Regions from separate parts of the Bhargavaea sp. GQ12 genome, predicted to be linked through region 2. Evidence: riboswitches for the same ligand, from Rfam matches in the RefSeq annotation. Region 2 holds a riboswitch; each other region holds the start of a gene.

Region 1 (10,245 bases), on a different contig from region 2:
ATGTCCGCCTTCCGTTCGTCGTCGTGGACGGCCAGCTGGATCACCCGTTTGCTACCATCAAGTTCGGCACGCCTTATGTGATCAAGCATGTGGTGCATGTAGGCCTGGATCATGACGGAAGTTCTTTGATGGATGCAACCGGCTTTAGCCAGTTCCAGAGTCCGGTTGATAAAGACGGGAACATCACCGATAAAAACAGGTGGATTCACGCAGGAGAAATGGCCGTGGAAGATCTCATGGACTGCATGCATTCGCAGGGATTATTGAAAACGAGCTGATATCGAAAACGCCCGTCCCGAGTGGACAGGCGTTTTTTCGTGTTGGGTGCCGCGAGGTTGTGTACTTTCGGGAAACGTTAGTGTGCTTTCGCGGGCGGATGGTGTACTTTCGGGAGCGTTTAGTGTACTTTCGCCAGCACTTGGTGTACTTTCGTGGCCGCTTAGTGTACTTTCGCGCCCACGCAACAGCTAGCCAGGCGACAAATCAGCCACCCCCCGACCTGTTCCATTGCCAAGCACTACATATTTGGGAGACAATGTTAATAGACTATTCAAACAAAAGGGGGAAGGGGATATGAACGTCAAGGAACTGGACACACCTGCACTGCTGATAGACCAAGAAATTCTTCACGAAAATATCCGCTTGATGCAAGCATACGCCGATGCAAACGGTGTGAAGCTACGGCCCCATACGAAGACACACAAGATGCCATATGTGGCCAGGCTGCAGGAGGAGGCAGGGGCATCAGGTATCACTGTCGCCAAAGCCGGCGAAGCGGAAGTGATGGCGGCACGGGGTCTGAACAATATATTCATCGCCAATCAGGTCGTCGGCAAGACAAAGCTCGAGCGGATCCGGAAACTGGCGGAGACGGCCGATGTTTCATTCGGTGTGGACAGCCCGGTCCAGATCAGACAGATTGAAGAGGTGTTTAGTGGTGCGCAGAAGCCGGCGCAGGTGCTTGTGGAAATCGAAGTCGGGGAGAAGCGGTCGGGGGTCATCGAGGAAAGAGATTTTCGTGTGTTGCTGGAAGAAATCCGCAGAAGTGAACACGTCCGCTTCCGCGGAGTCTTTTCCCACGACGGGCATACGTACAAAGCGGAAAATGCAGAACAATGCCGGGAACTTTTTGAGGAAGCCTCGGCACGGACGCTGCGGTTCGCGGAAATCGCCCGGAATGAGGGGATGGATCCGGAAACCGTGAGCATCGGTTCGACACCGCCATTTTTGCTTGGCTTCGATATCCCTGATGGCATTACAGAAATCCGACCTGGCACGTACGTTTTCATGGATGCGTCCCAGTCAAATGTACTCGGCCATTACGGCCGCTGCGCCGCCACGATCCTAACGACCGTCATCAGCAAGCCGACCCGCGAGCGCGTGATCACTGACGTCGGGGCGAAAGGCATCACCGCCCAGACCCGGAACACCGGCATCACAACCACAAAAGGGCTCGGTAAGATAAAAGAGTTCGACGGGGTCTACCTTGATGGTGTGTTCGACGAGCACGCCATCATCTACAACGAGGCCTTCAGCCGCCAGGTGGAGATCGGCGACAAAGTCCGGATCATCCCGAACCACATCTGCCCGGTGTGCAACCTGCATGAACGCGCCTGGCTTGTCTCCGGCAGTGAAGTCGTGGAAGAAATTCCGGTCGAGGCCAGGGGAAAACTGGGCTAATCCGACCAACGTCCTAAATTTCGGACTATTTGACCATTTATAAAAACTCGAGTTGACCAATGGGGATTCATCCTGTAAGATGGCAATCAAATCAAAATATTCTTATCAAGAGCGGCGGAGGGAACTGGCCCGACGATGCCCGGCAACCTTCAGGCGATGCCTGAAAGGTGCCACATCCAGCCGGACATCCATCTGTCCGGGAAGATAAGAGAGAACGGGACATTCGGCCTCTCTGATCATTCAGGGAGGCTTTTCGTATCCCATCAAAACTGAATAACAAATTCTTATCAAGAGCGGCGGAGGGACTGGCCCGACGATGCCCGGCAACCACCAGACGATGTCTGGAAAGGTGCTAATTCCTGTGGGAAGCAATTCCCAAGAGATAAGAAGAGGACGGAACACCCGCGCTCTCTTCTTAGAAGAGGGCGTTTTTTTAATCCGTACATACAACGAAGGGGAGAGGACAAACATGAAAAATACGAAAATCAAACTGCTCGGACTGACAGCGGCGGCACTATTGGCACTTGCGGGATGCTCATCATCCAACGCGGAGGAAGATGGGAACCCGGACAAGATCCGGGTCGACTACGCGCATTATTCGCCGACGAGTCTCGTACTGAAAAAGTTCGGTTGGCTGGAAGAGGAATTTGAGGAAGACGGCATCAAGGTCGAGTGGGCATTTAGCCAGGGCAGCAACAAGGCACTGGAATTCCTCAACAGCAACAGCGTCGACTTCGGTTCGGCAGCTGGAGCGGCTTCACTCATGTCCAAGGCGAACGGGGCGCCGATCCAGAACGTCTACATCGCTTCGAAGCCGGAATGGACGGCACTTGTCACAGATCCGGACTCCGGAATCGAGAGTGTGGAAGACCTAAAGGGCAAGAAAATCGCAGCGACGCTCGGCACGGATCCATACATCTTCCTGCTGCGCGCGCTGGATGAAGCAGGCCTGTCCGCTGATGACGTGGAGATCGTGAACCTGCAGCACGGCGACGGTGCAAGTTCCCTGACGACCGGAGCGGTCGATGCCTGGGCGGGCCTTGATCCGCATATGGCTCGGCTCGAAGTCGAGTCCGGCTCGGAGCTGTTCTACCGGAACGAAGACTTCAACACCTACAGCTTCCTGAACGTCCGTGAAGAGTTCGCGGAAAAGTATCCGGAGCATGTCGGGCGGGTGATCGAAGCTTACGAGAAGGCGCGCCAGTGGGTGCTCGACAACCCGGAAGAGGCGGCAGAACTGCTTGCGGAAGAGGCGGAGATCCCCCTTGAAGTCGCAGAAATCCAGATGGAGCGCAATGACTTCTCCGAACCTGTTCCGGGCGATGCGCAGCGTGAAGCCCTGATTGAAGCCGGGCGGATCCTGCAGGAAGGCGAAGTCATCAAGCCGGACGCGGATGTGGAGAAACTGACCGATGAACTGATCGACCCGGCATTCGCTGAGAAGGCGATCGGAGAGGAGTGACCGGACATGGTAAAACAGGCGATCTCAATTCCCGGCACAAGCCGGCAGACCAAGGAAAAAGCAAACGCCAAAACGGGGGGCGCCCAGAAAGTGTTGCTAGGAGGGATCCTGCCGCTGGTCATCGTCATCGTATGGGAGGCGCTCAGCCGGGCGGGGGTCTTCCCGTCCTACCAGCTGCCGGCGCCGAGCGTGATTTTGTCTACCATCACCGGAATGGTACAGGACGGTTCCCTCTGGAGCCATGTCGGCATCACGGTCTACCGGGTGTTCGCAGGCTTCCTGATCGGGGCGCTTGTCGCGGTTGTCCTCGGATCCGTCGTCGGGTTCTACAAAAAGGCGGAGCATGTGCTTGACCCGACCATCCAGGCTTTCCGCTCGATTCCGTCCCTTGCATGGGTTCCGCTTTTCATCCTCTGGATGGGGATCGGAGAGCCGTCCAAGGTGACGATGATCGCGGTCGGCGTGTTCTTTCCGGTTTACCTGAACACGGTGAGCGGTATCGCCGGCGTTGACCGAAAGCTGATCGAAGTCGGCCGCATGTATGGCCTGAATGCCTATCAGCTCGTCACGCGAGTCATCCTGCCGGCGGCGCTCCCGTCGTTCCTCACGGGGCTCCGGAGCGGGCTCGGACTCGGCTGGATGTTCGTCGTCGCAGCCGAACTGATGGGCGCAAGCCAGGGACTCGGCTACCTGCTCGTCGTCGGCCAGAACACGCTGTCGCCTGAGACGATCATCGCAAGCATCATCCTGTTCGCCGTGATCGGCAAGTTGTCCGACTGGGTTCTGAAAATCATCGAAGAGCGCGCGCTGCACTACCAGGACCGCGCGGTTCAATCATAAAGGGGGGCTTGGCCATGGCACTTGAACTGAAAAACGTCGGCCGCACATTCGACGGCCAGACAGCGGTGCGGAACGTGAACCTGTCCGCGGGAGAGGGCGAGATCATCGGACTTCTCGGTACAAGCGGCTGCGGGAAAAGCACGCTGCTCCGGGCGATTTCGGGACTGGACGGAAACTATGACGGAGAGATCCGCCTGAACGGCGAATTGGTGGATGGCGTGCAGGAGTCCGCGGGATTCATCTTCCAGGAGCCGAGGCTGTTCCCATGGCTGACGGTATTGGAGAACGCCACATTCGGGTTGTCCGGCAAGACCGGGGACAAGGAGAAAAAAGGACGTGAAATCCTCAGGAAAGTCGGACTCGGAGACAGCGAAAATCTTTATCCGAAAGAGCTGTCCGGCGGCATGGCGCAGCGCGTGGCGATTGCCCGTGCTCTCGTCACTTCCCCCGAGGTCCTGCTCCTGGACGAACCGTTCAGCGCGCTGGACGCCTTCACGAAGATGCAGCTGCAGGATCTCCTGCTCGACATCTGGAAAGAGGCGGGCACGACGATGGTGCTCGTCACCCACGACATCGACGAAGCCCTTTACCTGTGCGACAGGATTGTCATCCTTCGCGGCAGACCGGGGGAGATCGTGAGTGAAATCAACGTCGGGGAGCCGCGGCCGAGACCGCGCGGCAGCATCCGGCTTGCAGAACTGAAGACGGACATACTCGAGAACCTGGACCTGAGCCGGTCCTGAGAGGAGGAAACAGCATGACAATCGTAAAAGAAAAAGTCCTTGCGCCGCTGCCGGGCAACTATAACCTGGAGAACTATGACGAAATCCGCCGCACATTCACCTGGGAAGATGCCTCTTCCGAACTGTTCTGGAAGGCCGGGAAGGTTAACGCGGCCTATGCCACGGTCGACCGCCATGTCGACGAGGGCTACGGCGACAAGATTGCCCTTCATTACGCCAACGGGGATGAACGTCGGTCGCTGACATTCCGCGAGGTCAAGGAAAAGACGGACCACTATGCGCGGGTTCTGAAAAAGAACGGCGTGAAAAAAGGTGATCGGGTCTTTGTCTTCCTGCCGAAAACACCGGAATGCTACATCGCCATTTTGTCTGTCATCAAGATCGGCGCCATCGCCGGCCCGCTGTTTGAAGCGTTTATGGAAGAAGCGGTAAAGGACCGGATCAACGACTGCAGCGGCACGCTGCTCATCACCGACCGGGAGCTCGGCAAGCGCGTCCCGCGGGAAGAGATCCCGTCGCTTGAAACGGTTCTTTATGCGGATGAGATTGAAGCAGAGGAAATCGTAACGGTTCCGGGCGAGGAGCTGACCGAATGGGTCGGGCCTGAAGACGGCATGCTGATCCACTACACGAGCGGCTCCACCGGCAAGCCGAAGGGTGTCCTTCATGCGCACCGTGCCGTTTCCCACCATTATGTCTCGGGCAAATGGGTGCTCGATGTGAAGGATGACGACGTCTACTGGTGCACGTCCCACCCGGGCTGGGTGACCGGCAGCGTCTACGGCCTGTTCGCACCGTGGCTCAACCGGGCGACGGTCATCATCCAGGGCGGCCGCTTCAAGGCTGAAGACTGGTACCGCCTCATCGAGGAATTCGGCGTGACGATCTGGTACAGCGCGCCGACCGCCTTCCGGATGCTGCTGTCAAAGGGAGATGCGCTCAAACAGTTCGACCTTTCATCACTCCGTCACATCCTGAGCGTCGGCGAACCGCTGAACCCGGAAGTCATCCACTGGGCGTGGAACGAACTCGGCGTCCGCATTCACGACACATGGTGGATGACCGAAACCGGAGGACACCTGATCGTGAACCTGCCGGCCGAGCCGATCAAGCCCGGCTCGATGGGCCGCCCGTTCCCGGGCATCACCGTCGGCATCCTGGACGAAAACGGACGGGAACTGCCGCGCGGCGAAGTCGGCCAACTGGCGATTCGGACTCCATGGGCCGGCCTCATGAAGGAAATCTGGGGGAACAAAGACCGCTTCGACGCCTACTTTAAATACGAAGGCTGGTACCTGTCAGGCGACCTCGCCTACCAGGACGAGGACGACTACGTCTTCTTCCAGAGCCGCGACGATGACATGATCAACTCCTCCGGCGAACGCATCGGCCCGTTCGAAGTCGAAAGCAAGCTGATCGAGCACCCGGCCGTCGCTGAAGCCGGCGTCATCGGCAAGCCCGACCCGGTCCGCGGAGAAATCGTCAAAGCGTTCATCACGCTCCGCACGGGCTTCAGAGAGTCGGCCGAGCTGCTCGAAGACATCCGTGTATTCGTCAGGCAGGGCCTCGCCGCACATGCCGCTCCGCGCGAGATCGAAGTCATGGAAGAGCTGCCGAAAACAGTGATTTCCGGCAAGATCCTCCGCCGTGAGCTGAAGGCGCTGGAAGTTCAGCGGGCCGGGGAAGCGTCAGACAAAAGGGGGACGTCATGAATAAAAAAGTTGGAATCATCTTAACCGCTTTATTGCTGCTTGCAGGATGCTCAAGTTCAACTGCTTCCGAAGATAGTGAAGAACGGACCATAAAAATTGGCGTGACCGGCGGGCCTCCGGAGCAAATCACAGAAATAGTGAAGGAAGAAGCTGCAAAGGAAGGCATCGATTTGGAAGTGGTTAAATTTAATGACTATATCACGCCGAATAGGGCTTTAAGCAGCGGAGAGCTGGAACTGAACATGTTCCAGACCAAGCAGTTCCTGGAGAACTATATCGAGGATCGTAAGGATGCCCTCGCGATAGTCGGGACGACTTACAATAGTACGTATGGGATTTACTCCGAAAAATACGAGAGTCTTGATGAAATACCTGACGGCGCAACATTGGGCGTGATCAATGATCCCGTGAATGTCGGCCGCTCCCTCCTTCTGTATGAAGAGGTGGAATTGCTCCAGGTAGAGCAGACAGGCGGGCTCCCGAAGATGAAGGATATTAAGGAGAACCCCAAGAAATTCAAGTTCACGGAAATAGAAGGGCCACTTATGCTGCGCACACTGGGCAGCATCGATGCGGGCGTCGTGGCAAGCACACATGCGATCGATCAGGGGATCAATCCATTGGAAGAAGCGATCTATCTGGAGACCGGCATGGAATTCCCGATGGTGGTTGCGGCCAAGGAAGAGGACAAAGACGACCCTGATTATAAAAGAATTACGGAATTGTACCATTCGGATGCCGTAAAAGAGTTTATAGAAGAGAGATATGAAAACGTGATTGTTGTGACAGACGACCCTTTCCAACTGGATGAATAGGGGGAAATGCAATGATTGAACTGAAAAACATCAGCAAGACGTTTCATGATCGAAAAACAAAAGTGGATGCGTTGAAAAACATCAATATTGAGATTAATGAAGGGGAAATCTTCGGGATCATCGGATTCAGCGGAGCGGGCAAAAGCACGCTGCTCCGGATCATTAATCTTCTCGAAGAACCGACATCCGGTGAGGTGTCGATCAATGGGAGAAATTTACTGACCCTGAAGGAAAGGGAATTGCGGAATGTCAGGAAAAAGATCGGCATCATTTTTCAGCAATTTCACTTACTCTCCTCCTATAACGTATTTGATAATGTAGCTGAGATCTTGCGGATGAATGGTGTGTCGAAACAGGAGATCAATAAAAAGGTTAAAGATTTACTGTTGCTTGTTGGTCTGGAAGATAAGGCGAACCAATATCCGGCCAATCTTTCGGGCGGGCAAAAACAGCGCGTTGGGATTGCCCGGGCGTTGGCGATGGATCCGGATATCCTCCTGTGCGATGAGGCAACATCTGCTTTAGATCCGAAAACGACGGATTCCATTTTGAAATTGCTGCTGGATATTAATAAAAAGCTCGGTCTGACCATCGTTTTGATTACCCATGAGATGGATGTCATTAAAAAAGTCTGTGACCGGGTTGCCGTTATGGAAAAGGGAGAAATCGTTGAACAGGGGACTGTGCTCGATATTTTCAGCAATCCTGTTCAAGAAACGACCAATCATTTTGTAGGGAACGTTTACGAAAACATGATTACAGAGGAGATGCTGTCCGCGTTGCGGGGAGATGACCCATCCTATATTCTGCGGCTGGCATTCCGCGGGGATTCGGCTCTGGATCCCGTTTTGAGTGAGGTGGCTTCCAGCTACTCCGTCACTTCAAATATCGTCCATGGTTCCATTACGTATTTAAAGGGAACGCCGCTGGGGATTTTGTTCGTACATCTATCGGGTGATGCCGACAAATTAAAACAGGCCATTTCTTACCTCGAAGAAAAGGTATACCGTGTGGAAGTCATCAGGGAAATCAGCGGGAAGCCTAAGGAGGTATTGGTATAGCCATGTTGGATCGAATGGATGAGCTGGCTCCGTTGTTTGGCATCTCTTTATACGAGACGCTTGTCATGGTCATTGTTTCGCTGGTCATTGCGACCATCATCGGAATTCCTCTGGGGGTCCTGCTGGTCGTTACGAGGCCGAATCATTTATACCCCAACAAATGGATCTTCCAATTGTTAAACACAATCGTCAACATTATCCGGTCGCTTCCGTTTATCATCTTGATGCTTGCGATCATCCCGTTTACGGAGCTGATAGTCGGAACTTCCATCGGGATCCGGGGGGCCATTGTACCGCTCATCGTCTATATTGCCCCATACATTGCCAGACTCGTTGAAACAGCTTTCCTGGAAGTCAATTATGGAATCATCGAGGCGTATAGAGGGATGGGAGCTTCACGTTTTCAAATTGTCATCAGGATCATGCTGAGGGAAGCACGACCGGGAATCTTGCTTTGCATGACCATTGCCTTAATCGGTTTGATCGGCGCCACTGCAATGGCGGGTGTGATCGGGACAGGCGGACTCGGTGACCTGGCACTCAGATACGGCTATCAGCAATGGGATTTGCCGGTCATGTTTGGCACCGTCATTATCCTGATCGTACTCGTGCAGATCATCCAGTCCCTGGGGAACTATTTTGCAAAGAAATTGAAGATGTCGGCCTAATTGAACCCGGACGCAGTGAGATGTGCATTCGTCACTTTCAGGACGTGAATCGTCACTTTCAAGACGCGATTCGTCACTTTCAGGACGTGATTCGTCACTTTCACGGGCCGATTCGTCACTTTCGAGCCGCCAATCGTCACTTTCACTAAAATAGGCATCATCCGATTCGCTTTGGATGATGCCTCTCTTAATTAGCGCTTCCCGTCCCATTCATCCTGAAACTCCGCCAGAAACGCCTCCATATACCGGTGCCTTTCTTCCGCGATCCGCCTGGCTTCTTCCGTGTTCATCAGGTCCTTCAGCTTCAGCAATTTCTCATGAAAATGCGCGATGGAAGTGCCTGTGTCGCGGCCCGGGTCATGGATTGCCTGTCCCCGGTTGCCGCCGAAGGCGAATGTTCGTGCGATTCCGATGGCGCCGATCGCATCCAGCCGGTCGGCGTCCTGGACGACCATTCCCTCGATGGTTGATGGGCGCTTTGAGCCGTTCTTGCTGAAGGAGACTTCGTCGATAATCGTGCAGACAGTCTCAGCCTGGGCGGGCAAAACACCGTGCTCCTCCATGAACGCCCGCGCGTTCGGCAGCCCGTTGCCGGTGCCGAACAATTTCGGGTCGTCCGCATCATGGAGCATCGCAGCGAGCCCTACCAGTTCCCGGTCGGCACGTTCCGCTTCCGCGAGCCTCATTGCCATCCGGTACACCCGGAGCGTATGGTGGACGTCGTGCCCGGTCGCGTCCTCGCCGAACAGTCCGCTGATCCGTTCCAAAGCCGCCTTATATAAAGCCGGGTTCATCCGATCTCCCCCTTATGAGCAGTTCTCTCCATTCTACCATCCGCAAAGGAGTAAGATGGAAACACCAGGGGAGGGATTTCGATGCAACATTTCCAGCGTGATATAAAAGACCATTGGCGGGTGCGTTATCAGAACCCCGGCTTCCCGCATGTCCAGCAGGGCTGGGTGCTGCCGCCGGGGCAGGAGAAGTCGTTCGATCCGTTTATTGTCATGGCGGAAGACTGGTTCAAGCGGGGGACGTTCTCCGACCATCCGCACCGCGGTTTCCAGACGATCACCTACGTGATCGACGGCCGGCTCGAGCATATCGACAATGCCGGCGGCTATTCGGTGCTGGACGCAGGAGACGTGCAGTATATGAACGCCGGGTCCGGCGCCCGCCATGCGGAGGAGGCGTACGAGGACGACCTCATCCATACGCTACAGCTATGGCTGAATCTGCCGGAGCGGCTGAAGGGGTCAGATTCCTT
Region 2 (10,245 bases):
ACCCGATCCAGGTAAATAGTGTGACAGTGTTCATGGCATTCCCTTCTTTTCCGTTTTACTTCACCAATGACGAAAGTTGTTTTGCCGGGTGGCTTTCAGGCAGACGCGCAGAGCCTGTGCCGAATAGGTTTTCCCGCAATGTCTTTCCCTCATATTCAGTCCGGTAGATTCCCCGCTTCTGCAGCTCCGGAACGACATGATCCACAAACTCACGGAATGTCTCGAGTGAATAACTTTGTGCGATATTGAAGCCGTCCACATCACCTACTGTTGCCCATTCCTCGATATGGTCCGCTATCTGCTCTGGGGTCCCAATGAATTTCGCTGTCCCGTTGCCAAGTCCATGGTTGAGCACGGCTTCCCGCAAAGTCCATTTCTTGTTCGGGTCTTTCGTATACATGTCCAGATTTCCCTGCACGGCATCCGTTTCGATGTCCTCGATGTACTGATCGGGATCATATTTCGAGAAATCGATTCCTGTATGGCCGGAAAGAAGTGCCGCTGTCCCTTCATAGCTCACATGATTTTTCAGGTCCTCGTATTTGGAGAGCGCCTCTTCCTCCGTGGAGCCTACAATCGGAAGGATCATCGGGAAGATCCGGATGTCTTCGGGACTTCTGCCGTGTGCAGCGGCGCGTTTACGCAAATCAGCGGAATAGGCCTGCTGCGCCTGCAGGGAATGGCCCTTTGTGAATACTGCTTCCGCATGCTTGGCCGCAAAATCGCGTCCCCGCGGTGAGGCCCCTGCCTGGAACAGAACCGGTGTCCGCTGAGGAGACGGCTCGGTCAAATGGATACCCGGAACATCAAAGAATTCCCCATGGTGCCGGATTGGATGGACTTTTGACGGGTCTGCAAATGTATCCCCTTCTTTGTCATAAACTACTGCGTCGTCTTCCCAGCTGTGTTCCCAAAGCTTATACACCACTTCGAGGAATTCGTCCGCACGGTCGTAGCGCTGACTTTTCGGGAGTCGTCCGGACAACCCGAGATTGACCGCTTCACTTTCCAGATAGGAAGTGACTACATTCCATCCGAGCCGGCCTTCTGTCACATGATCCAATGTCGAGAGCTGGCGCGCCAATGCATAAGGCTGGGCATAAGTCGTAGAGACAGTCGGTGCAAATCCGATATGTTCTGTCACCTGTGCCATGGCGGAGATGATCAATAACGGGTCGTGCGCAGGCAACTGTACAGCATGGCGGACGGCCGCTTCATGGCTGCTGCCATAAACCGAATAGGTTCCAAGCACATCCGCGATAAAGACAGCATCGAATTTCCCCCGCTCCAATACTTTTGCGGTTTCTGTCCAGAAATCCAGCCCGTTATGGTTAATCCCTTCGTCTTTTTCATGCTTCCAAAGGCCGGTCGAGTGCGGTGACGGTGAATTTTGTACAAAACCATTTAAATGAATCTGCTTTTTCTTCCCCATGAATCGTCTCCCCTTTCAGGTCCTTAACTAACTATCTCCATATAAAAAGTCGGAATAATGGTTGTCGGGTTGCCTTAGCTCTCATACCGCAAGCCCCAAAGCACATCCCGGACAAGCAAAAAAACCTCTTCCCGGAGGGGGAAGAGGCAAATTCATCTATTCCACCCTCATCTTTCAAGCATACGCTTGCTGGAATGAGCACCTTGTTACATCGTAACGGTTGCTGCGGGATCGTAGGACCAGATTCCTCCCCCGTCTCTAGATAAGGAAAACTTCTATTCAGTTAGTAAGGTTGACTCCATGATATAGATATTGAATAAGTCAGTCAACACTGAATACTCAAAATGGTAAAAAAGAACGATGCATGCGACGTGGCATGCATCGTTCCCATCAAGAGTCATCAGAAGTTGGACAGCCTATGATGACCGGAGTTTTAGTAATTAGTAACCGTCTGTTTCGCGGCCTTTTTCAACGGCTTCGTCAACAGCTTCGTTTTGGGCGTTTGTGCCGCCTTCGCCGTATTTCGACTTGACGCCTGCTTCCTGGCCAGGAAGGCGGTCATCATCGCCTTTTGCTTCAATTTCCTTCATCTTCGCCTCGATGCCTTCCTTCACGCGGCGGCCATAGTCTTCATCAGCCTGTGTGAAGTGATGGACCATTGCATCCTGGATGCGCTTGTCACAGATCGATAGCACATCAGACAGGTTGGAGATGAGTTCTTCGCGCTCCCACTCTTCGAATGCGCGGTAAGTTTCGCCGGCCTGTCCGTAGTTGTTCGGACGGTCGATCTGCTCACTCATGACCTTGCCGCTGTATTCAGGGTTGTGAGGCGTGCGCTCGGATTTGTCCGCTTCCTGCAGGCCGCCGACCATGGACGGCTCGTAGTTGATGTGCGGATTGCCTCCTGCTTCTTCCGGTGTGCGCATGCTCATCTGGCCGCGGTGCTGGTTCGTGCGGACTTTCGCTTTTGGCGCGTTGACCGGTAGTTGGAGGTAGTTCGCGCCGACACGGTAACGCTGTGTATCGGAGTAGGAGAATGTCCGGCCTTGGAGCATCTTGTCGTCGGAAAAGTCCATTCCGTCGACGAGCACTCCCGTACCGAATGCCGCCTGCTCAATCTGTGAATGGAAGTCCGTCGGGTTCTCATTGAGGACCATCTTGCCGACCGGCAGCCAAGGGAACTTATCCTCCGGCCACAGTTTCGTATCATCCAGCGGATCGAAATCGAGTTCCGGATGATAGCCGTCCTCCATGATCTGGACATAGAGTTCCCACTCCGGATACTCGCCGCGCTCGATCGCTTCGTAGAGATCCTGAGTCATGTGGGCGACGTTCTTGCCCTGGATCTCCATTGCGTCTTTTGTCGTCAGGTTGCGGATGCCCTGTTTCGGCTCCCAGTGGTATTTGACGAGGACCGCTTCGCCCTTGTCGTTGACCCACTTGTATGTGTTGACGCCCGATCCCTGCATGTGGCGGTAGGTTGCAGGACGGCCCCATGGGGAGAACAGGAATGTGATCATATGTGTCGCTTCAGGCGAACGGGAGACGAAGTCGAACATGCGGCGCGGGTCCGGAACGTTCGACGCAGGGTCCGCCTTGAAGGCGTGGATCATGTCAGGGAATTTCATCGCGTCACGGATAAAGAAGATTTTCAGGTTGTTACCGACAAGGTCCCAGTTGCCGTCTTCTGTGTAGAACTTCACCGCGAAGCCGCGCGGGTCACGGTCAGTTTCAGGAGCATCCTTCGATCCGGCAACCGTGGAGAAGCGGACAAGTACCGGTGTCTTCTTGCCGGCATCCTGGAATACCTTTGCGCGTGTGTACTTCTCGGCCGGCTCGTCACCGACTTTGCCGTATGTCTCAAAGTAACCGAATGCACCCGTACCGCGTGCGTGCACGACACGCTCCGGTACCTCTTCCCGGTCAAAGTGCGACATCTTCTCGATGAAGTGATAGTTCTCCATCATCGCAGGACCGCGGTTGCCGAGTGTTTTGATGTTCTGGTTGTCGATTACGGGATGTCCCTGGCGAGTCGTCAGCGCCTCGCGATCGACCTGCTCGTTTGAACCATTCATCTTTTTGTCTTCCGCCAACATGAAAACCTCCTTGAGATCGTCTATACCCTTATACTACCTGTTTTCAGAATGTTTTTAAAGTAGGAAGGGCTGGTTTGTTTAGAATCACTTTCTAAATAGAATTATTCTAAACAACTTCAAATCAAGTATAATCAAGCCGCAGCCGACTTGCAAATGATTTGAGTATCAATTTTTTATTTTCCCCTATGAGGACAGTCTTATTCATCTCATCTCATATTTATTAATGAAGTTCAATCTCGAATTCAAGAATGAGAATCATCCAATCTAAATGAGAGTGATTTTTCCATATTTGTCAAGCAGGATGATAGTGCCACACTCCGTCTTCCATCGCCTTCTCCACTTTCCCCTGTTCTTCGAGATAGTCGAGATGTCCGATAATCTCAGACATGACAAGCGGGAACTGTGTGTTGTACAGCTTGCCGTAATAGGCTTCTGTGATTTGCGCAGGGACCGAGATGCCGCTTCCGATGAGACTGATCAGCTTCTCACACTTCTTATCCATTCTGGAAATGCGGTCCCGTACAAGTTCCCTGTGATTGCGGATAGAACCGTGATGTCCTGTATAAAGGACATCGGCATCCAGCCGGGCCAGTCTTTCGAGAGAACGGCGCTGCTGGCTGACCGACGGGAGCCGGCTTCCGTTCGCTGCCGGGTCGATGATGGCATTGACGGAAGAGCCGTCAATCAGCACATCCCCCGTAAATGCCGCCCGGCCCTCCGCATCCAGGAATGTGATGCTGTCAGGAGAGTGGCCCGGCGTCTCAATCACCTCAAAACCGAAAACACGATCCCCTTCTCCGATTTCAACGATTTCAGCCTTAAGTGCATACTTCGGAGCTTCCCGTATCGTTTGCTCAAGACGGGCGAAGCGCCCTGTCCCCATCTCACCGCCGCCCATCTCACGGTAGAGCCGCCGGAAAAAAGCAAGGCGCATTTCAAGGAACTCCTTATCGAGCCTCAGCCTCGGAACCGCGTCACGATGCGCATAGACCGGGATATCTTTTTCCTCAAGGATTCTCGGCACGAGCCCGGCATGGTCCTCATGGTGGTGCGTCAGGAGAATGGCATCCAGGTCACCGATTTCTGCGCCCGCCTGTTTTAGAGTGTCCCGAAGCCTGTCCATGCAGTCATCTGTATCCACACCCGCATCAATCAGGACAAGCCCGTCTTCCCTTCGGATAAGGAAGAAATTGATGGTCTTCAGCGTCGGATAGTCCGCCGGCTGAATAACCGGATAAATGGTATATGTCTGTTGTCTGATGGCTTCTGCCATATCCCCACTTCCTTCCCCTCTCACTAAATAGCGGCGATCCTTCCCGCCGCCTCGATCACCGATTCGGCAAATCCGCCGATGGCCCCCATGTGATCCTCATCCAGGCGGGTATTGAACACAGCCTCCACCCGGTTCGTCCATCCCGCATCCCCCTTGGGATAGTCGAAGCTCAGAGTCTGCGTAAGCCGGATGTCACGCTCCCACAGATCCGCAAGCAAGGCTCCGATGCTTTCGCACTGTTTAGCGGCGTCCGTGATCGGTTTATAGAACCGGACACTTAGTGTCACACCGGGCTCTTCTCCCGAAACTTCCAGTATCTCGCCTGCCAGGTCCCTGGCGGATGCCGACAGCTCCACTTCGACTGGGATATCCGGACGATCAGTACGCACAAAACGGATGATGAGCGTGCGGGACAGATCGGCCAGATTCATAACATCAGAACGACCCGTAATCAGAATCCTTTTTTCCAGGTTGTCCAAGTTATATAGGTGATTTTCAAACGCGACCTTGAGGTTTTCAAAAATTGTAGGGTCTGACATTCAGGCCGCCTCCTTTTATCATCAATCTTACGTAAAGTCTTCCAACAGTTCAATAATTCTGAACCTTCTTTTCTATGAAAAGAAAGGACCCGCTTGGCATCAGCTTAAAGAGAGCCATACGGGTACCGGATATACTGGTCAGACCGGCCTGATCGTGATTTCGTTTACATTGACATGGGCAGGTTGGGTGAGGGCGTAGACGATGGCATCCGCAATGTTTTCCGGATCAAGAATTTTTCTGTCGACGCTTCTAGAGCCCATCAGCGGAGTGTCGACCATCCCCGGTGAAATATTGGTCACACGGACACCGGTGCGGGCCAGTTCCTTCTCAAGACCCATCGAAACCGCCCGTACGGCGAACTTCGTCGCACTATAGACGGTGCTTGTCTTGGTCACTTCGTGGCCCGAGACGGAGTCGATGTTCAGAATGTGGCCGGCTCCCCGGCTGATCATTCCCGGCAAAACTGCGTTTGCGCCATATAGCACACCCTTGATGTTCACATCGATCATGCTGTCCCATTCCTCTGTCTTTCCCGAGCGCACCGTTCCGGCGAGCATCTGCCCGGCATTGTTGACAAGGATATCGACGGAACCGTATGCCTCTTGCGCCTTTCGGACAAGTTCTCCGACACTCGTCTTGTCCGCCATGTCGGTCGGTACTGCGATGGCCTCGCCGCTCCCGCTGCTGTTGATCACCTCTTCCACGTCCGTCAGCTTTTCTGTGCTCCTTGCCGCAAGGACTACATTCATCCCCTCTTTGGCGAGCCGCCGGGCTATGGCCTTTCCGATGCCACTGCTCGCGCCTGTCACGATCGCTGTTTTGCCTTGCAGGTTTTCCATTCTACCGCCTCCTGTTCTTCCATCCTATACCCGGGGACGCTGTTATTAGACAGGGGAAGGAAATTGAGATTTGGCCGGTTTCGTCATTCATGGCCCTGATTTCGTCATTCCGGGCTCCAATTTCGTCATTCGTGGCCTTAATTCCGTCATTCGCCCAGGCGAGACGGTCGAATGACGAGATTATCCTGTTGAATGACGAAACCGGGCGGTCGAATGACGAGATTATAGGAGTGAATGACGAAACCACTTCTGAAAATAAAAAAAGCTTCCGGCGTTAACCGGAAGCTGAGGCTTTCCCTTATTCCCCGTCTTCTTTCTGCAGCGTCCTCGAATAGATGAGGCCGGCTGCACCGACCGCTGTAAAGAGAATCGCGCGGATGACGACAGAGACCGAGGCCAGGTCGATGATGAACAGCTTCAGGAAGCTGACAACGAGAATAATGAAGCCGGCGTTCCGCACCGCTTTCCAGCCCATCTTCCTGCCGGCCGTGATTGACACGAACGCGAACAGGAAAAGAAGGAAGGTGTGGACGAAAAGAACCGTCTCTTGTTGCCAGCCAAACTCTCTGACGCCCGAGAAGAGCAACTTGTTCAACAGGAAGAAATAGTAGAACTGAAGCAGGAACGCAATCACCGGAACACCCATCCGGAATTTTGAGGCAAGCTGTCCCCGTATCACTTTTACGAACAGGTAAGTCATCCCGGCCGCGAACAGCAGGCTGACCACGAAGCTGAGCCAGTAGCCGCCGCCCCGCCAGCCGGTCATCGGCATAAACATGAGGACGGCACCGAGTACAAGAAACTCAATCACCCCGGCTTCGGCCACATACCGGCCATGAGCCGACCGTTGAAGGAAGAAGCTGCCGAATGCCAAGAGGCCGATGAGGCCAATCCTCAGATGCCACTCCGGTCCTATTGGCAGATCCACATCCCGAAGGAGAACACCAGACAGACGGAACAGGTAGATCAGGACAACAATCTGACCGGCAATCAGCGCGGCATCGACCTGTGAAGTCTTGATCCATGCGGGCCGGTATTGATAAAACGCAGCATAGACAAGCGCAAGTGTGCCGATGAACATGAGCCATACGGCGTGTTCTGCGGAGAAAATCTCTTGGAACCAGCCAAACGACACCGTGGACAATGCACCAAGTGCATAAAGCCCGCCCGACACGGCAAGCGTCCGCATCGCACCCGAACGGAGCCCGGCCCAAATGCCGGCCGCTCCGACAACGAACAGCAGCATCAGCTTCATCGCCGGCTCATCCATGCGGAAGCTGAGGATGAAGGCGGCGGTTGCCGCCACTGCCAACGTCGACAAGATGTCCTGCAGAGGCGGATCTTTCAACATGGAGGCATACACAGCCAGTGCAGCATACAGAACTGCCAGCACACCGTATGCGGCCTGCAGTGTAGGCTCGTCGAACAGTTGGATCCACATGATGCCGAACACGAAGTTCACATACAGCAGCACTTCCGTGAAGATGAATCTCGGAATACTGCCTTTCAGGTAAAAGAAAAGAAGCGCCAGATGCTGGATAAGTGCGGTAGCCGCAATGAGATTCTCATGCCCGCCCCGTATTCCGTCCAGCACAAGATACAGGAACAGTGTCACGTTAAACAGAAGGAACAGCGCATAGAACGTCACGCGGTGACGGCTTCTGATCGACACGTAGAACAGCGACAGGAACAAAATCAGGACATACGCGCAGAACATGAGCGCGGACGCCCCTTCCCCTTCCAGAAGGAACGGCAGAAGGAAGCCTGCAATCGCCGTAAACACGGTGAGCGTCTCCGACTTTGTCCGTACCGATGCATAGATACCCGCGGCAATATAGGCAATGCCGATCAAAAATGCCGGGACAAGCGGCAGATAGCCGTAAAGCTGATTTGCAGCAAACGTCGTCAGGATCCCGAGGACGATCGTCCCGCCCCAGAGTGTAAGGCCGAATCCGCGCCGGGCATTCCGGACGGACCGGTAGCCCAGATACCCGAGCAGGACGGATCCGAGGTAGCCGAGAACCACCCTGACCCCTTCGGTGATCCAACCCATGTCAAAGCTGACCTTAAGACCCCACAGTACGCCAAGCAGCAGGATGACCATGAACACCCTCGGCAACCAGACCGCAAACTGCTGCTCGAAGTCGAACGGTTTCTGTTCCTTGAAAACCGGCTTCGGAGCCGGAGGAGGAGTATCTTTTTTCCCTGGCTGTACCCGCTTTTCTTCGCCGGGCTGGCGCAGCCAGCCATATGAGCCGGGCGGCTGCATGCTTCTCTGGTCATCCGGCGTTCCATCCGGTTCCGCCATTCCGGGCTGGCCGGCCTCTTCGGGCAGTTCCCGTTCTTCTTCTTTTTGCTTAGGCTCCGGCGGTTCCTCTCCTGATTCTTTTGGACCGCCCAGCCCAATACTCGCCATCATTTCAGACAGGGACGGCGTCCGGGCTTCACCGGTTTCCTCACGCTGCTCTTCGGATTCCATGACCGCCTGTTCATCCTCCGACGATGGCTCCTCTGACAGGGCTGATTTCTCTCGTAGGAAATCCGGCTCAGACGGACTTTCCGGCACATTCTCCGGTTTAGGAGCGGACAGTTCTTCCGGCTCCATCGTCTCAGGTTCTCCCGGTTCATGGCGGTCCGGCTGTTCTACCCGTTTCTCCCCGGATTTCAGCGATATGAGATCCTGCCGCATCGCCCGCATCTCCTCTTCCATAGCGGCGAGGCGCTTCAGCAGCTCTTTCATTTCTTCACTCACGAGGGACACCCCCTTTTCAACTGTGGTGTTCTAACTAATACGCATCGGCAGTGAAATGGTTTCACCGCCGGCCATCTTCTCTCACTCTATCGAATTTCCTGCCGCTCCGGTAGGGGGAAATCGAAGAACAGGGTGCAATGCGGTCAGCGAGAGTACAGGCGACGATCACGAGGTACAAGTAGAGATAACGAATGTACAAGCAACGTCCCTGAGAGTACAGGCAGAGACAACGAGAATACAGGTAACAACCGTTTCTGCAGACAAAAAAAGAGCAGGTTCACAATGAACCTGCTCCCAGTGATTATGCGTTTACTGTTTCAACCTGGCTGCGGACCAGATAGTCGAATGCGCTCAACGATGCCGTCGCACCCGCACCCATCGAGATGATGATCTGCTTATACGCGCTGTCCGAGCAGTCTCCCGCTGCGAACACGCCAGGCACATTCGTCGCGCCGCGCTTGTCGACCACGATTTCGCCGAACTTATTGCGTTCCACCGAGTCGCCGAGCCAGTCCGTGTTCGGCACGAGGCCGATCTGGACGAAGACGCCCGACAGTTCAACATGCTTTTCCTCGCCGGATTCACGGTCGATATAAGAAATGCCGTTTACTTTGTCAGTACCGGTGATTTCCGTCGTCTGGGCGTTTTTCACAACAGTAACGTTCGGCAAGCTGTACAGGCGCTCCTGAAGAACGGAATCTGCCTTCAGCTCGGAACCGAATTCGAGGACCGTCACATGGTTCGTGATGCCCGCGAGATCGATCGCCGCCTCGATACCGGAGTTGCCGCCGCCGACAACCGCAACGTCCTTGCCTGCAAACAGCGGACCGTCACAGTGCGGGCAGTAAGCCACGCCCTTGTTGCGGAATTCCGCTTCGCCCGGGACACCGATGTTGCGCCAGCGGGCGCCTGTCGCGATGATCACAGACTTGCTCTTGAGTACCGCGCCGTTTTCCAGCTCGATCTCGACAAAGTCCTTTTTCTCAAGGCGCTTCGCGCGCTGAAGGTTCATCACGTCTACGTTGTACTCTTTAACGTGCTCTTCGAGGCTCGCTGCGAGCTTCGGCCCTTCAGTGTGCTTTACGCTGATGAAGTTTTCGATCGCTGCCGTATCCAGAATCTGTCCGCCGAAACGCTCGGCGACAACTCCTGTACGAATTCCCTTGCGCGCGGCATAAATTGCCGCGCTCGCGCCAGCCGGGCCCCCGCCGACAACGAGAACGTCAAACGGCTCTTTGTCTTCGAATTCGGAAGCGTCTGCGGTGCTTCCGAGTTCTGCGAGGATTTCTTCGATTGTCTTGCGTCCGTTCGTG
Region 3 (10,245 bases), on a different contig from region 2:
CCCGCCGCAACTGACTGCATTTGTCGGATGTTGTCGGGCCGTGTTGGGTTTAGTATTCCCCGCGCCCCTGCAAATAAACTCTGGGAATCCGCTTTGATAACGTGACGACGACCTCATATGGAATCGTCCCGAGCCGCTCTGCCCACTCGTCCGGGCTGACCCGTTCATTGCCTTGTTTACCAAGAAGGACAACCGGCTCTCCCGGCGCCATCTCGTGCGGCAGCCTGACCATGCACTGGTCCATGCAGATACGGCCGACAATCCGGCAGCGCCGGCCGCCGATCAGCACATCCTGTCCGCTCTGCCCGCGGAGAAGTCCGTCCGCGTAGCCGATCGGAAGCGTCCCGACCCATTCATCCCCCTGAGCCCTGTAGGTTGCCCCGTAGCTGACGGTATCTCCACGGCCAAGCCGCTTCACATGGACAAGCTCGGTCGAAAGCATCAGCGCAGGCCGGAGCGGGAATGGCAGGCGCTCTCTGACAAAGTCGGAAGGGGCGATCCCGTACATGGAAATCCCCAGCCGCACCGCATCGAACTTACACTCGGGATGCATGAATGTGGCCGCGCTGTTTGATGCGTGCACGAGACGCGGCCGCTCCGGCAAGAGCTCCACCGCTTCCCGGAATCCGGAGGCTTGCATCCTCCATACCTCATTGTCGGGCTCATCGGCCGTCGCAAAATGAGTGAAGATGCCGTCGACAGAGATGTTTGCCGCCCTGGCAGCCCTGTACATCCGGAGCAGGTCTTCCGCACTCCTGACGCCGAGCCGGCCCATTCCTGTATCGACCTTCAGGTGAACCCGGAGCGGGCGCACGAAATCAGGCGCGGCGGCAGCAACTGCCTCCATCCAGGCCGGCGAGTCAGCAGTGATGATAATATCCTGTTCAGCCGCAATGCGCGCGAACGGAACAGGGGAGGCGCCCAAAAGCAGAATGTCCGCTTCCAGGCCTGCCTCCCTGAGTTCCACCGCTTCATCCGGAGTGGCGACCGCGAGCATCATTGCGCCCGCTTCCAGCGCCGCCTCCGCGACTCTGGCCGCGCCGTGCCCGTAGCCGTCCGCCTTGACCACCGCGATCACGCCAGTGTCCGGGCCGGTCAGACGTGCCGTGTTTCGCACGTTTTCCCGGATCGCCTCCAGATCGATGGCCGCCACTGTCGGCCGGCCCCATTCCATTTGTTCCATTTCCCCGTTCTCCCTTCGAATTGACGGATATCTCTTTATCTTTTTCATTATCCGCCCGGAGGGAGAAAGCCGTCAATACTTGCAGGTCACTTCTGTTCTGCTTCGATCATCGATGTCGCGACTTCCACCATCTCCTCGCGGCTCAGTGCATTCGAGGCGAGGAAGTAGGATACGCCGCCCTTTTCCCAGCTGACCGAGTTATCGGTGATTGCGCCGATTGTGAAGCCGAGGTGTGCCGGATCCCCTTCCGCGAATACCGGAACGAGCGCTTCTTTAGGAGACTTCGCCTGCTGCTGGACGATGACGAATTCCTTCTCGCCGCCGTATGTCAGGTAGACGCGCTTTTCTTCACCTTTGCCGACAACTTCTTCTTCCAGCAGGTCGACGCCTTCCCATTTCAAGAGCGGATAGGATGTGCGGAATTCCTCACCATCCAATTCGGCACCCGCTTCTTCATCTCCTTCTTCTGTCTTGCCTTCTTCATTGCCTTCTTCATCGGTCGCACTGTCTGATTCTTCCGTGGTGCCTTCCTGGTCTTCGCCTTCTGCCTCTTCTTCCGTCGCATCGGCGTCATCCGCGGATCCTTCGGCGCCTTCAGGTGCCTTCGAATGCTTTTCAACCGCATAGTCGCCGGCACTGCGCTCTGTGCCGAGAGAGATTTTTTCAAACGTGATCTTCATCTGCTCTTCCTTGTTTTCATTGAGCACCGACACCTTCACAGGGAGGAGCGATTTCTTGTCGATGTGGATACGCTGATAAGGCAGCATCTTCCGGTGGTTGTTCCGTGTGACCGTCTCAAAGACATATTCCTTGTCTTCTTCCTTCATCACCGCATCCTTGTCCGCGCGGATGTCTTCCGCAAGCGCACCGATCAGATAAGCCTGGCTGTTTTTCTCCGGCCAGTCACTCTGGAACTTGTACGTTTTGCCGATTGAAGGCGTAACGACAAATACCCCATCCTTGTTGCGGAGGATCATCTGGGACTCCTTGGAGCCCTGCTGGGCCACATTGACCCGGTAATAGTCCGGCTTTGTGTGCCACACTTCCACGTCATACAGCCTCGGCTCATCGCCGGTTTTGATCTCCATGACGGCGGTGAGTTCATAACCTTTTGCATCCGTCCATTTGCCGCTCAGCTTTTTCATGACGTCTTCCTTCGACTGTGACCCGCATGCCGCCAGCAGCATGACGAGCACGATGAGCATTCCTGCGAATATCCGGCTCCGCAATTCCTTCACCCTTTCTCATTTCGCTCCTGTGGAACATCCTATGAGAGAGGGGCCGGGTTTATTCGGACAGGGCTGCCGGGAATCCGGTCAGGATCACTTGGGCGGCTGCATATTCACGCGAATGCGTGATCGAGACAAAACCAGGCGCCGGATTGCCCCTGAAATACAGCATTGGCCTGCCGCCTTCGCCGGAAAGCACACTGATGTCGGAAAACGCGCACGACGCGCCAATTCCGGTGCCGAGCGCTTTTGCAAATGCTTCCTTGGCGGCAAACCGCCCGGCAAGATATTCGGTCCGGCGGGTGCCGCCGAGCTGATCATATCGCTCCAATTCTTCCTTGCTCAGGATCCTCTCCCGGAAGCGGTCGCTGCGGCCGTCCGCCTGCCTGATCCTGTCCATTTCCACTATATCAAGCCCAATTCCCGTGATCATCCGTTCTCCCCGCTTTCTGGACCGCGCCAAACGCGGTATACTGTTCTTATGTAAATTGAGGTGAAACCATGTTTATCAGAAGAGAAAGCTTCTCCGAGTACATCCGGCTTTATCCGGTCGTCTCGGCGCTGATCGCGATCAACGTGATCATCTACATCCTGACCATCCTGCCCGGCATCGGCGACCTGATCATGTTCCATGGAATGGGCATCAACCGGCTGATCGCTGACGGCGACTGGTGGCGCTTTATCACACCGATGTTCCTGCACGCCGGACTCATGCATGTCCTGTTCAATATGTTCGCCCTGTTCCTGTTCGGCCCGGAGCTTGAGCGGATTGCAGGCAAGATCCGGTTCCTGAACCTGTTTTTCCTGGCCGGCCTATTCGGCAATGTCGCATCCTATTTTCTGCATGACGGCTCTTACGCCTATGTCGGCGCAAGTGGTGCCATCTACGGAATCTTCGGCGCGTTCGGCGCATTTGTGTACCATACGAAGGGCGCATTCCCGCAAATCCGCCAGATCATCCTGCCGATCATCGTCATCAGCGTGATCATGACGTTCCTGACACCGAACATCAACATCACCGCCCACCTGACCGGCCTGGCAGTCGGCTTCCTCGTCGGCTTCAGCTACTTCCAACCGAAGAATATCACAAGCTGGCGCAAGAAGCGCCGCTAAAGTACCCCAAGCCCTGCTCCCGCAGGGCTTTTTTGATGTGGTTCTGCTAAGGTACCTTCCCGCCTGCGAAAAATTCAACCTACCCTAAAACCTACTAATCAGGTAGAGTTATAAGGGTATTAGAATTCAGTGTGCACTGACACCTGCCTGCCACCAAACATTCAGGCATTTGAAATCACCATATTGGAGGGGTTCTTCATGAGCTATCAACTTGGCATATTAGATCAAAGCCCGGTTTTTCCGGGGGCGTCCGCAGAGCACGCCCTGCAGCAGACAGTGCAACTGGCCCAACAGGCGGAAAAATGGGGGTATAGCCGGTTCTGGGTGTCCGAGCATCATCACTCCCAGGACGTAGCCGGTTCATCACCTGAGGTGCTGGTCTCCCATCTGCTGGCCAAAACAGAGTCCATCCGCATCGGGTCCGGAGGCGTCATGCTCCAGCACTACAGTCCTTTTAAAGTCGCTGAAAACTTCCATCTGATGTCCGCGCTTGCTCCTGGAAGGGTCGACCTCGGTATAGGAAAGGCACCCGGCGGCCTTCCCCTCTCCACGAAGGCCCTGCAATTTGGGACGGTCAACGACGGGACAGACTTTGCCGAATGGCTGGCCCATCTGATGCAACTGATCCGGGATGAAGTACCGGAAGCTCATCCGCTGGCCGGCATCCAGGCCACCCCTCTCCCGTCCAAACGGCCTGATGTCCATCTTCTTGGTGCAAGCCCGGATAGCGCCCGGCTCGCGGCAAGACTGGGAATCGGATTTGTATTCGCTTTGTTCATCAACAACAATCGCACCGTGCTGGAAAAATCAGCCGCCGCGTACCGGGAACTTCATCCCGGCGGAACATTCATCGCTGCCGCCCATGTGCTGGCAGCGCCGACGCAGGCAGAAGCTGAAAATCTGGCAGGTGATTACAAAATCATCAAAGTGCATCTGCAGAACGGCCGTTCATTCACGCTGACATCCACCGAAGCGGCTCATTCGTTCGGCAGACAGGCAGGTGTTCCCTATGAAGTCGAAGAGCTGAAGGCAGACATCATCGCAGGGACACCCGACTATGTGCATCAGCAACTGGCGCAGCTCCATGAGGCTTACCGGATAGATGAATTCATCCTGCACACAGCGCTGCCGAAAGTAGCTGAACGCGCCCGCTCCTTCCGGCTGCTGGGTCCGCATCTTATTCCGGCAAGTGACAGCTCTACAGAAAAGTCTGAAATTTATCGTTGACAATGCCGAAAGCTTTGCTATACTGTTCATCAAGCTGAAAAATTCATAATTTTTTTCTTATCAAGAGAGGTGGAGGGACTTGGCCCTGCGAAGCCTCAGCAACCAGCAAACTCCGGTTTGTATGGTGCTAACTCCGGAAGGACAGATCTGTCCTGAAGATGAGAAAACAGTCAGGCAGGCGTAATTGTATTCTGCCCAGGCTCTTCTCTCATTCTTGAATGGGAAAAGGGCCTTTTCCTATTCTTCATCCTTTCCGGAACCTTTCAGCGGAATCCGTCAATCCAACCCCATCCGCCAAATGACCTCATTAAAGAAAGGATGAATATCCATGACCGAAATTGTCATCATCTCCGGCAGTCCGAGTGCCGCTTCCCGCTCGGACCGAGTACTCGGCTACATCGGAGGGCTGCTTGAAGACAAGGGGTTCATCGTCACCCACCTGAGCGTGCGGGACATTCCCGCCGAAGCCCTCTTTACAGCAGACTTCAGCCACCCGTCCGTCACGGGCGCCGCAGCGAGCATCCGGGAAGCGCAGGGGGTCGTCGTCGGCTCCCCTGTCTACAAAGCCGCTTATTCAGGAGTCCTTAAGGCGTTTATCGACCTTCTGCCTCAAGATGTGCTGGAATCCACCCCCGTCCTTCCGCTCATGACCGGCGGCAGCCCCGGGCATCTGCTGGCACTCGACTATGCCCTCAAGCCGCTCCTTTCCACGCTGAAGGGGCATGCCCTAAAAGGGATTTACCTGACGGATGATGTGATCGACAAGAATCTCGACATCCCTGTGCTTGACGGAGACTGCCTCAGCCGCCTTGAGAAACAGACGGCCTATTTTGCGGAACTGATCCGAAGGCAGCACAGCCGAACCCATGCCTGAGCCAGAATGAAAGGATGATGACCATGACCAAAAAACGTATTTACCTGAATGCGTTCGAGATGAACACAGCGGGTCACCAGTCTCCCGGCCTCTGGGCGCATCCCGATGACCAGTCCCACCGGTACAAGGACTGCGACTACTGGATCGAGCTTGCACGCATCCTCGAGGAGACCCGCTATGATGCTGTGTTCCTTGCAGATGTACTTGGTACGTACGATGTCTATGGCGGTTCCCGCGAAGCAGCGGTGCGACAAGGTGCACAGTCGCCGGTCAACGACCCGAGCCTCGTCGTCCCCCTCATGGCGGCTGTCACGAATCATCTCGGCTTTGGTGTCACTGCCTCCGTCAGCCACGAGCATCCGTACACGTTCGCCCGCCGAATCTCGACACTCGATCACCTGACAAAGGGACGTGTCGGCTGGAACATCGTCACATCCTACCTGAAGAGCGCCGCCCTCAACATGGGTCTGGACGAACAGGTTTCCCACGACGAGCGCTACGACATCGCGGAAGAATACTTGGAAGTGTGCTACAAACTGTGGGAAAGCAGCTGGGAAGATGATGCCGTGAAAGTCGACAAGGAAAACCGTGTGTATTCGGATCCTTCCAAAGTCCACGATATCGGCCATCACGGCAAATACTTCAAGGTGCCGGGCGCCCATCTGTCGGAACCGTCCCCTCAGCGTACACCGGTGCTGTTCCAGGCTGGCGCGTCGCCAAAGGGCCGTTCATTCGCAGGAAGGCACACTGAACTCGCCTTTATCGGAGCACCAACGAAAAACGCGGCCAAACAGACCGTCACGAGGCTCCGGGAAGCGGCAGCTGAAGCCGGACGTGATCCGGAAGAGATCAAGATCCTGACACTGGTCACACCGGTCATCGGGCGGACCGAGCAAGAAGCCCGTGAGAAGTACGATGAGTACCAGTCCTACATCTCCGATGAAGGCGCACTTGCCCTGTTCGGCGGCTGGACGGGCGTCGACCTGTCAGGCGCCGACCTTGATGCCGGCGTCGAATACGTCGAAAATGACGCGATCCGCTCCACGCTCGAGACATTCACGAAAATCGATCCGGAACGCAACTGGACAATCCGTGAGATCATCAAATCGATTGGCGTCGGCGGCATGGGCACCGCAATCGTCGGCACGCCGGAGCAGGTTGCGGACGTGCTCGAGGCGTGGGCCGACGAGACCGGCGTCGACGGATTCAACATCGCCTATGCCCTTGCGCATAGGACCTTCAAGGAATTCGGCGAATGGGTCATCCCGATCCTCCAGGCACGCGGCCGTGTACCTAAAGATTACGGGGGCACCTCCTTGCGCGACAACCTGTTCGGCAATGGCAACCGCCTCCCCGCCCGTCATCCAGGAAAGCAGTTCAGCCGGAAACCGGAAACCGTCTGAACAGGAAAAATCCCGTGCCGCTTTGCGGTCCGGGATTTTTCTGTCACTCAGCGGCACGGATCAGTTTCCTCATCTGCCTGATTGTCTCCAGATGAAGGGCTTCATGGTAAAACGAGAACAGCAGTGTTTCGCCGGTCATGCGGAATGTGAGGCCCATGCGGTTCGTGAACGGTTCCGGAAGCGGCTCGTCCAGGCGGCCTGCCCGCAGCTTTTGAAGACGCTCCGTCTGGGTGTCCAGTTCCTCCCTGATCTCGATCAGAGACGGGGGCTCACTCTTCCAATCAGACGGCTTCGTGCCCGCAGCAAAGTACTCCGGGTATTTCGCAGCCAGCTCCATCTCTTCGCCTGCCACTTCCAGGGCGAGCCGCTCCTGGATAAACAGGATATGCCCAAAATTCCAGTGGATATTGTTGCTGAACCCGTCTGGAATAATGCCCGCAATTTCCTCGGGTGTTTCGTCCAAGCATTTCAGCGTCATCTCACGGACCGTCTGCATATGGCGAAATATAAGCTCTTCCAACCCGACCCCTCCTGTCAGAAAAGGGCCTCCCGGCTCGGGGAGGCCCGTCTGTATGAACTTATTCGCCTTCGGCGGCAGGAGTTCCTTCAACGGAAGCCGGTGTCTGCGCCCGATTTCTCGGGTCGTACCAATCCATCAGCAGGTCCGCATCCGCCTCATCGATATGGCGGATGGGTGCTTTGCTGGGCATGACGCCAGACTTGAATGCTGCCGTGACAGTCGCGACATTCCTCCGCCTCTGGAAGATGGTCTGATGCTCCTGCATCGATTGGACCCGCTTCCTGAACACATAGACCGTGTGCAGCGTAAAATCACGCCACCGGACGGTCAGCTGGCGATCCCTTACAGCCCAGCCCGCAGAGCGGTGCTGCCAGAGTCCGAGCAGGATAATCAGCGGGATGATGAGCAGCGCAAGCAGGCCATACGGGAACAGGAAGTACCCTGAAGCGGCCGTCAGCGGAATTACCCAAATAAAGTCGAGCCTGTAATAGAACGGACGGGATTTCACAGGAATCCTCTTTAGTTCTCCAGATGTTTCAATATCGGGGAAAAGCTCCGAAAGAAGCCCGTTGACTTCCCGCTTCTTCACGAGCGGGAACAGCCCGATTGCCGCGCCTCCCTCTTTCGCGCTCCCTCCGGCGCTATGCACCTTGACCGATACATAGCCGAGAAGTTTCTGGAACGGGTTCTCGCTCACCCGCACCGCCTGGATGCGCTTCAGCGGTACGGTGACCCGTTTTTTCTCCAGGAGCCCTCTTGAGATGAACAGGTCATCCCCGTCAAACGAGACAGTGAATCCGTAAAATCCGAGGTACGTCCAGGCGACAGACAGGACCCAGCCGACGAGCATCACCGCAAGGACCGCCACGGCGACCATGAACACGCCAAACCGGATAAACGCGACCACTTCGTCATAGATCACGTCAAACGGCAGGATGTCGGCGAACTGCGACAGGAAAATCGCGATCCCGGAGAAGATGATGCCGATCCTTCCCGAGAACGTCGCCAGAAGGAAAATTTCCTTGCGTCCCATCCGGAAAAGGACTTTCGCTTCTTCCTCCGGTTCTTCTGCCGGAAGGACGGCGACCGCTTCTGTCCCATCCTCCTGCACTTCCTGCAAGCCTGCACGGCGGCGTTTCGCCTCGGAGATGACCGAGCTCACACGATCCGCCTCCGCACGGGTCACCGCCGTCAGGTCCGCCTCCGCCCCTTCCAGGACGGACGAGTTGCCCGCAGTCTCGATCTTCACCTTGACGAGCCCGAACGGCCGGTGGAAGATCCCTTCCGTGTAATCGACACTCTGAATCCGTTCAAACGGGATATAGCGCTTTTTCTTTACAAACAGCCCGTGCTCGATCCGGAGTTCCCCGTCTTCGAACCAGTAGACGAACCGTTTCCATTTGACGAAGCCGGCAACCGCAGTAAACACGACAAATGCACCAAAAATCAGGATGGTCAGATTATCCAGCCAGAAATTCCCCGACCGTTCCCGTCCAATGCCGTTCGCCACAACGATGACGAGGAGCGGAATGATCGCTTCCTTCAGCGTCTTCAGAAGCTCGATGACAGCAGTGACCCAGTGCAGCCTGTTCTTCTCAGACATCATCTTCCGCCACCCTCGCGAGCACGGAGATCCGGCTCCTCAGCTCGTCGGCCTCTTCCATCTGGAGCGCCGGGATTTCGTGATTGGTCGCGGCCGTCGATACGGTAATGCCGGAGAGGGCATATTTCCTGAGGATCGGGCCCTGGCTCGTGTCGACATGCTGTACCCGGACCATCGGCACGAGCGTCCTCTTTACGATGAACAGCCCATGCTGCAGCTCGATTTCCGTTTCCCTCACTTCGTACCTCCAACGCTGCCATCGGATCTTCGGAAACAGGAAAATCAGCAGATACGCCGCAATCACGGAAACCGCCCCCGACACGATATAAATCCAGATCGGGCCTTCAAATATGTATGCCAGTACACTAGCCGCAATCGCCGGGACAAGGACAATCAGCGTATAGAAGATCCCATGGATCCTCCAGACGGTGAGCCCCTTCTCGGATATGCGGTTCGCCGGTTCTCTTCTCATCCGGTTCACCCCTTCTATGACTTCTTTCTATTGTATACGGAAAGGCTTGGGAAACGTTTCATAAATTTAATCATAAAGGGTTGAGACTTTGCAAGGCGGCACTTTGCCAGTTTCAGAGACCCTTTCGCAAACTCATTCATCACTTTCGCCAGAACGCAAAAAAACCCGGAAAGCCTGAACGGCTTTCCGGGTTCTTTAATGTTCTTATCGGTTGCGCGGGCGTCCGCCTGGGCGGCGTCCGTCACGGCGACGGCTGCTGTCGCGGTTGTAGCCGCCACTTCTGCCGGAGCCACTGCGGCCCTTGTAACCGCCGCCGCGGTTTCCACCACGGAACGGAAGCGGTTTTTCTTCGGTGATTTTGACTGGTGTGCCGTCCGGCTCGCGAGTAAGCGATTTGATCGCTGCTGCGATGAGGTCAATGGCATCGTTATCCTGCAGCATTTCTTCTGCGAGGATGCGATAGTCGTTGAGCTCGTTTTTCTCGACGAGTTCCTTCAGCTGGCTGACGGCAAGCTTTTGCTGGCCGGCCAGCGCTTCGTCCTCGGATGGCGGACGAAGTGGCGTCATGCGCTTTTTCGTTGTTTCCTCAACCGTGCGGAGGTAACCCATCTCACGCGGTGT

What was found. Region 2 has a riboswitch for S-adenosylmethionine ahead of AC6CHQ_RS11520 (LLM class flavin-dependent oxidoreductase). Riboswitches for the same ligand answer to the same signal wherever they lie in the genome.
Region 1: another riboswitch for S-adenosylmethionine. It lies ahead of AC6CHQ_RS05710 (aliphatic sulfonate ABC transporter substrate-binding protein); the one in region 2 lies ahead of AC6CHQ_RS11520 (LLM class flavin-dependent oxidoreductase).
Region 3: another riboswitch for S-adenosylmethionine. It lies ahead of ssuE (NADPH-dependent FMN reductase); the one in region 2 lies ahead of AC6CHQ_RS11520 (LLM class flavin-dependent oxidoreductase).

What each region holds. Positions count from the first base shown of each region.
Region 1 covers NZ_JCAXEU010000004.1:185,495-195,739, reverse strand. The annotation lists gene AC6CHQ_RS05720 (YugN family protein) at 1-278, shown strand, start outside; gene AC6CHQ_RS05715 (D-TA family PLP-dependent enzyme) at 574-1,680, shown strand; SAM riboswitch class I at 1,780-1,891, shown strand; SAM riboswitch class I at 1,962-2,069, shown strand; gene AC6CHQ_RS05710 (aliphatic sulfonate ABC transporter substrate-binding protein) at 2,150-3,142, shown strand; gene AC6CHQ_RS05705 (ABC transporter permease) at 3,149-3,982, shown strand; gene AC6CHQ_RS05700 (ABC transporter ATP-binding protein) at 3,997-4,725, shown strand; gene acsA (acetate--CoA ligase) at 4,740-6,437, shown strand; gene AC6CHQ_RS05690 (MetQ/NlpA family ABC transporter substrate-binding protein) at 6,434-7,252, shown strand; gene AC6CHQ_RS05685 (methionine ABC transporter ATP-binding protein) at 7,264-8,313, shown strand; gene AC6CHQ_RS05680 (methionine ABC transporter permease) at 8,316-8,981, shown strand; gene AC6CHQ_RS05675 (hypothetical protein) at 8,978-9,139, opposite strand; gene AC6CHQ_RS05670 (HD domain-containing protein) at 9,173-9,775, opposite strand; gene AC6CHQ_RS05665 (pirin family protein) at 9,857-10,245, shown strand, end outside.
Region 2 covers NZ_JCAXEU010000012.1:43,171-53,415, forward strand. The annotation lists gene AC6CHQ_RS11515 (sodium:solute symporter family protein) at 1-34, opposite strand, end outside; gene AC6CHQ_RS11520 (LLM class flavin-dependent oxidoreductase) at 56-1,432, opposite strand; SAM riboswitch class I at 1,597-1,701, opposite strand; gene AC6CHQ_RS11525 (catalase) at 1,873-3,525, opposite strand; gene AC6CHQ_RS11530 (MBL fold metallo-hydrolase) at 3,821-4,801, opposite strand; gene AC6CHQ_RS11535 (hypothetical protein) at 4,825-5,340, opposite strand; gene AC6CHQ_RS11540 (SDR family oxidoreductase) at 5,479-6,180, opposite strand; gene AC6CHQ_RS11545 (DUF2339 domain-containing protein) at 6,479-8,932, opposite strand; gene ahpF (alkyl hydroperoxide reductase subunit F) at 9,234-10,245, opposite strand, start outside.
Region 3 covers NZ_JCAXEU010000018.1:46,457-56,701, reverse strand. The annotation lists gene alr (alanine racemase) at 50-1,183, opposite strand; gene AC6CHQ_RS13885 (LolA family protein) at 1,270-2,412, opposite strand; gene acpS (holo-ACP synthase) at 2,471-2,845, opposite strand; gene AC6CHQ_RS13875 (rhomboid family intramembrane serine protease) at 2,914-3,525, shown strand; gene AC6CHQ_RS13870 (LLM class flavin-dependent oxidoreductase) at 3,724-4,752, shown strand; SAM riboswitch class I at 4,807-4,917, shown strand; gene ssuE (NADPH-dependent FMN reductase) at 5,081-5,626, shown strand; gene AC6CHQ_RS13860 (LLM class flavin-dependent oxidoreductase) at 5,650-7,029, shown strand; gene AC6CHQ_RS13855 (DinB family protein) at 7,073-7,549, opposite strand; gene AC6CHQ_RS13850 (PH domain-containing protein) at 7,608-9,155, opposite strand; gene AC6CHQ_RS13845 (PH domain-containing protein) at 9,145-9,624, opposite strand; gene cshA (degradosome RNA helicase CshA) at 9,829-10,245, opposite strand, start outside.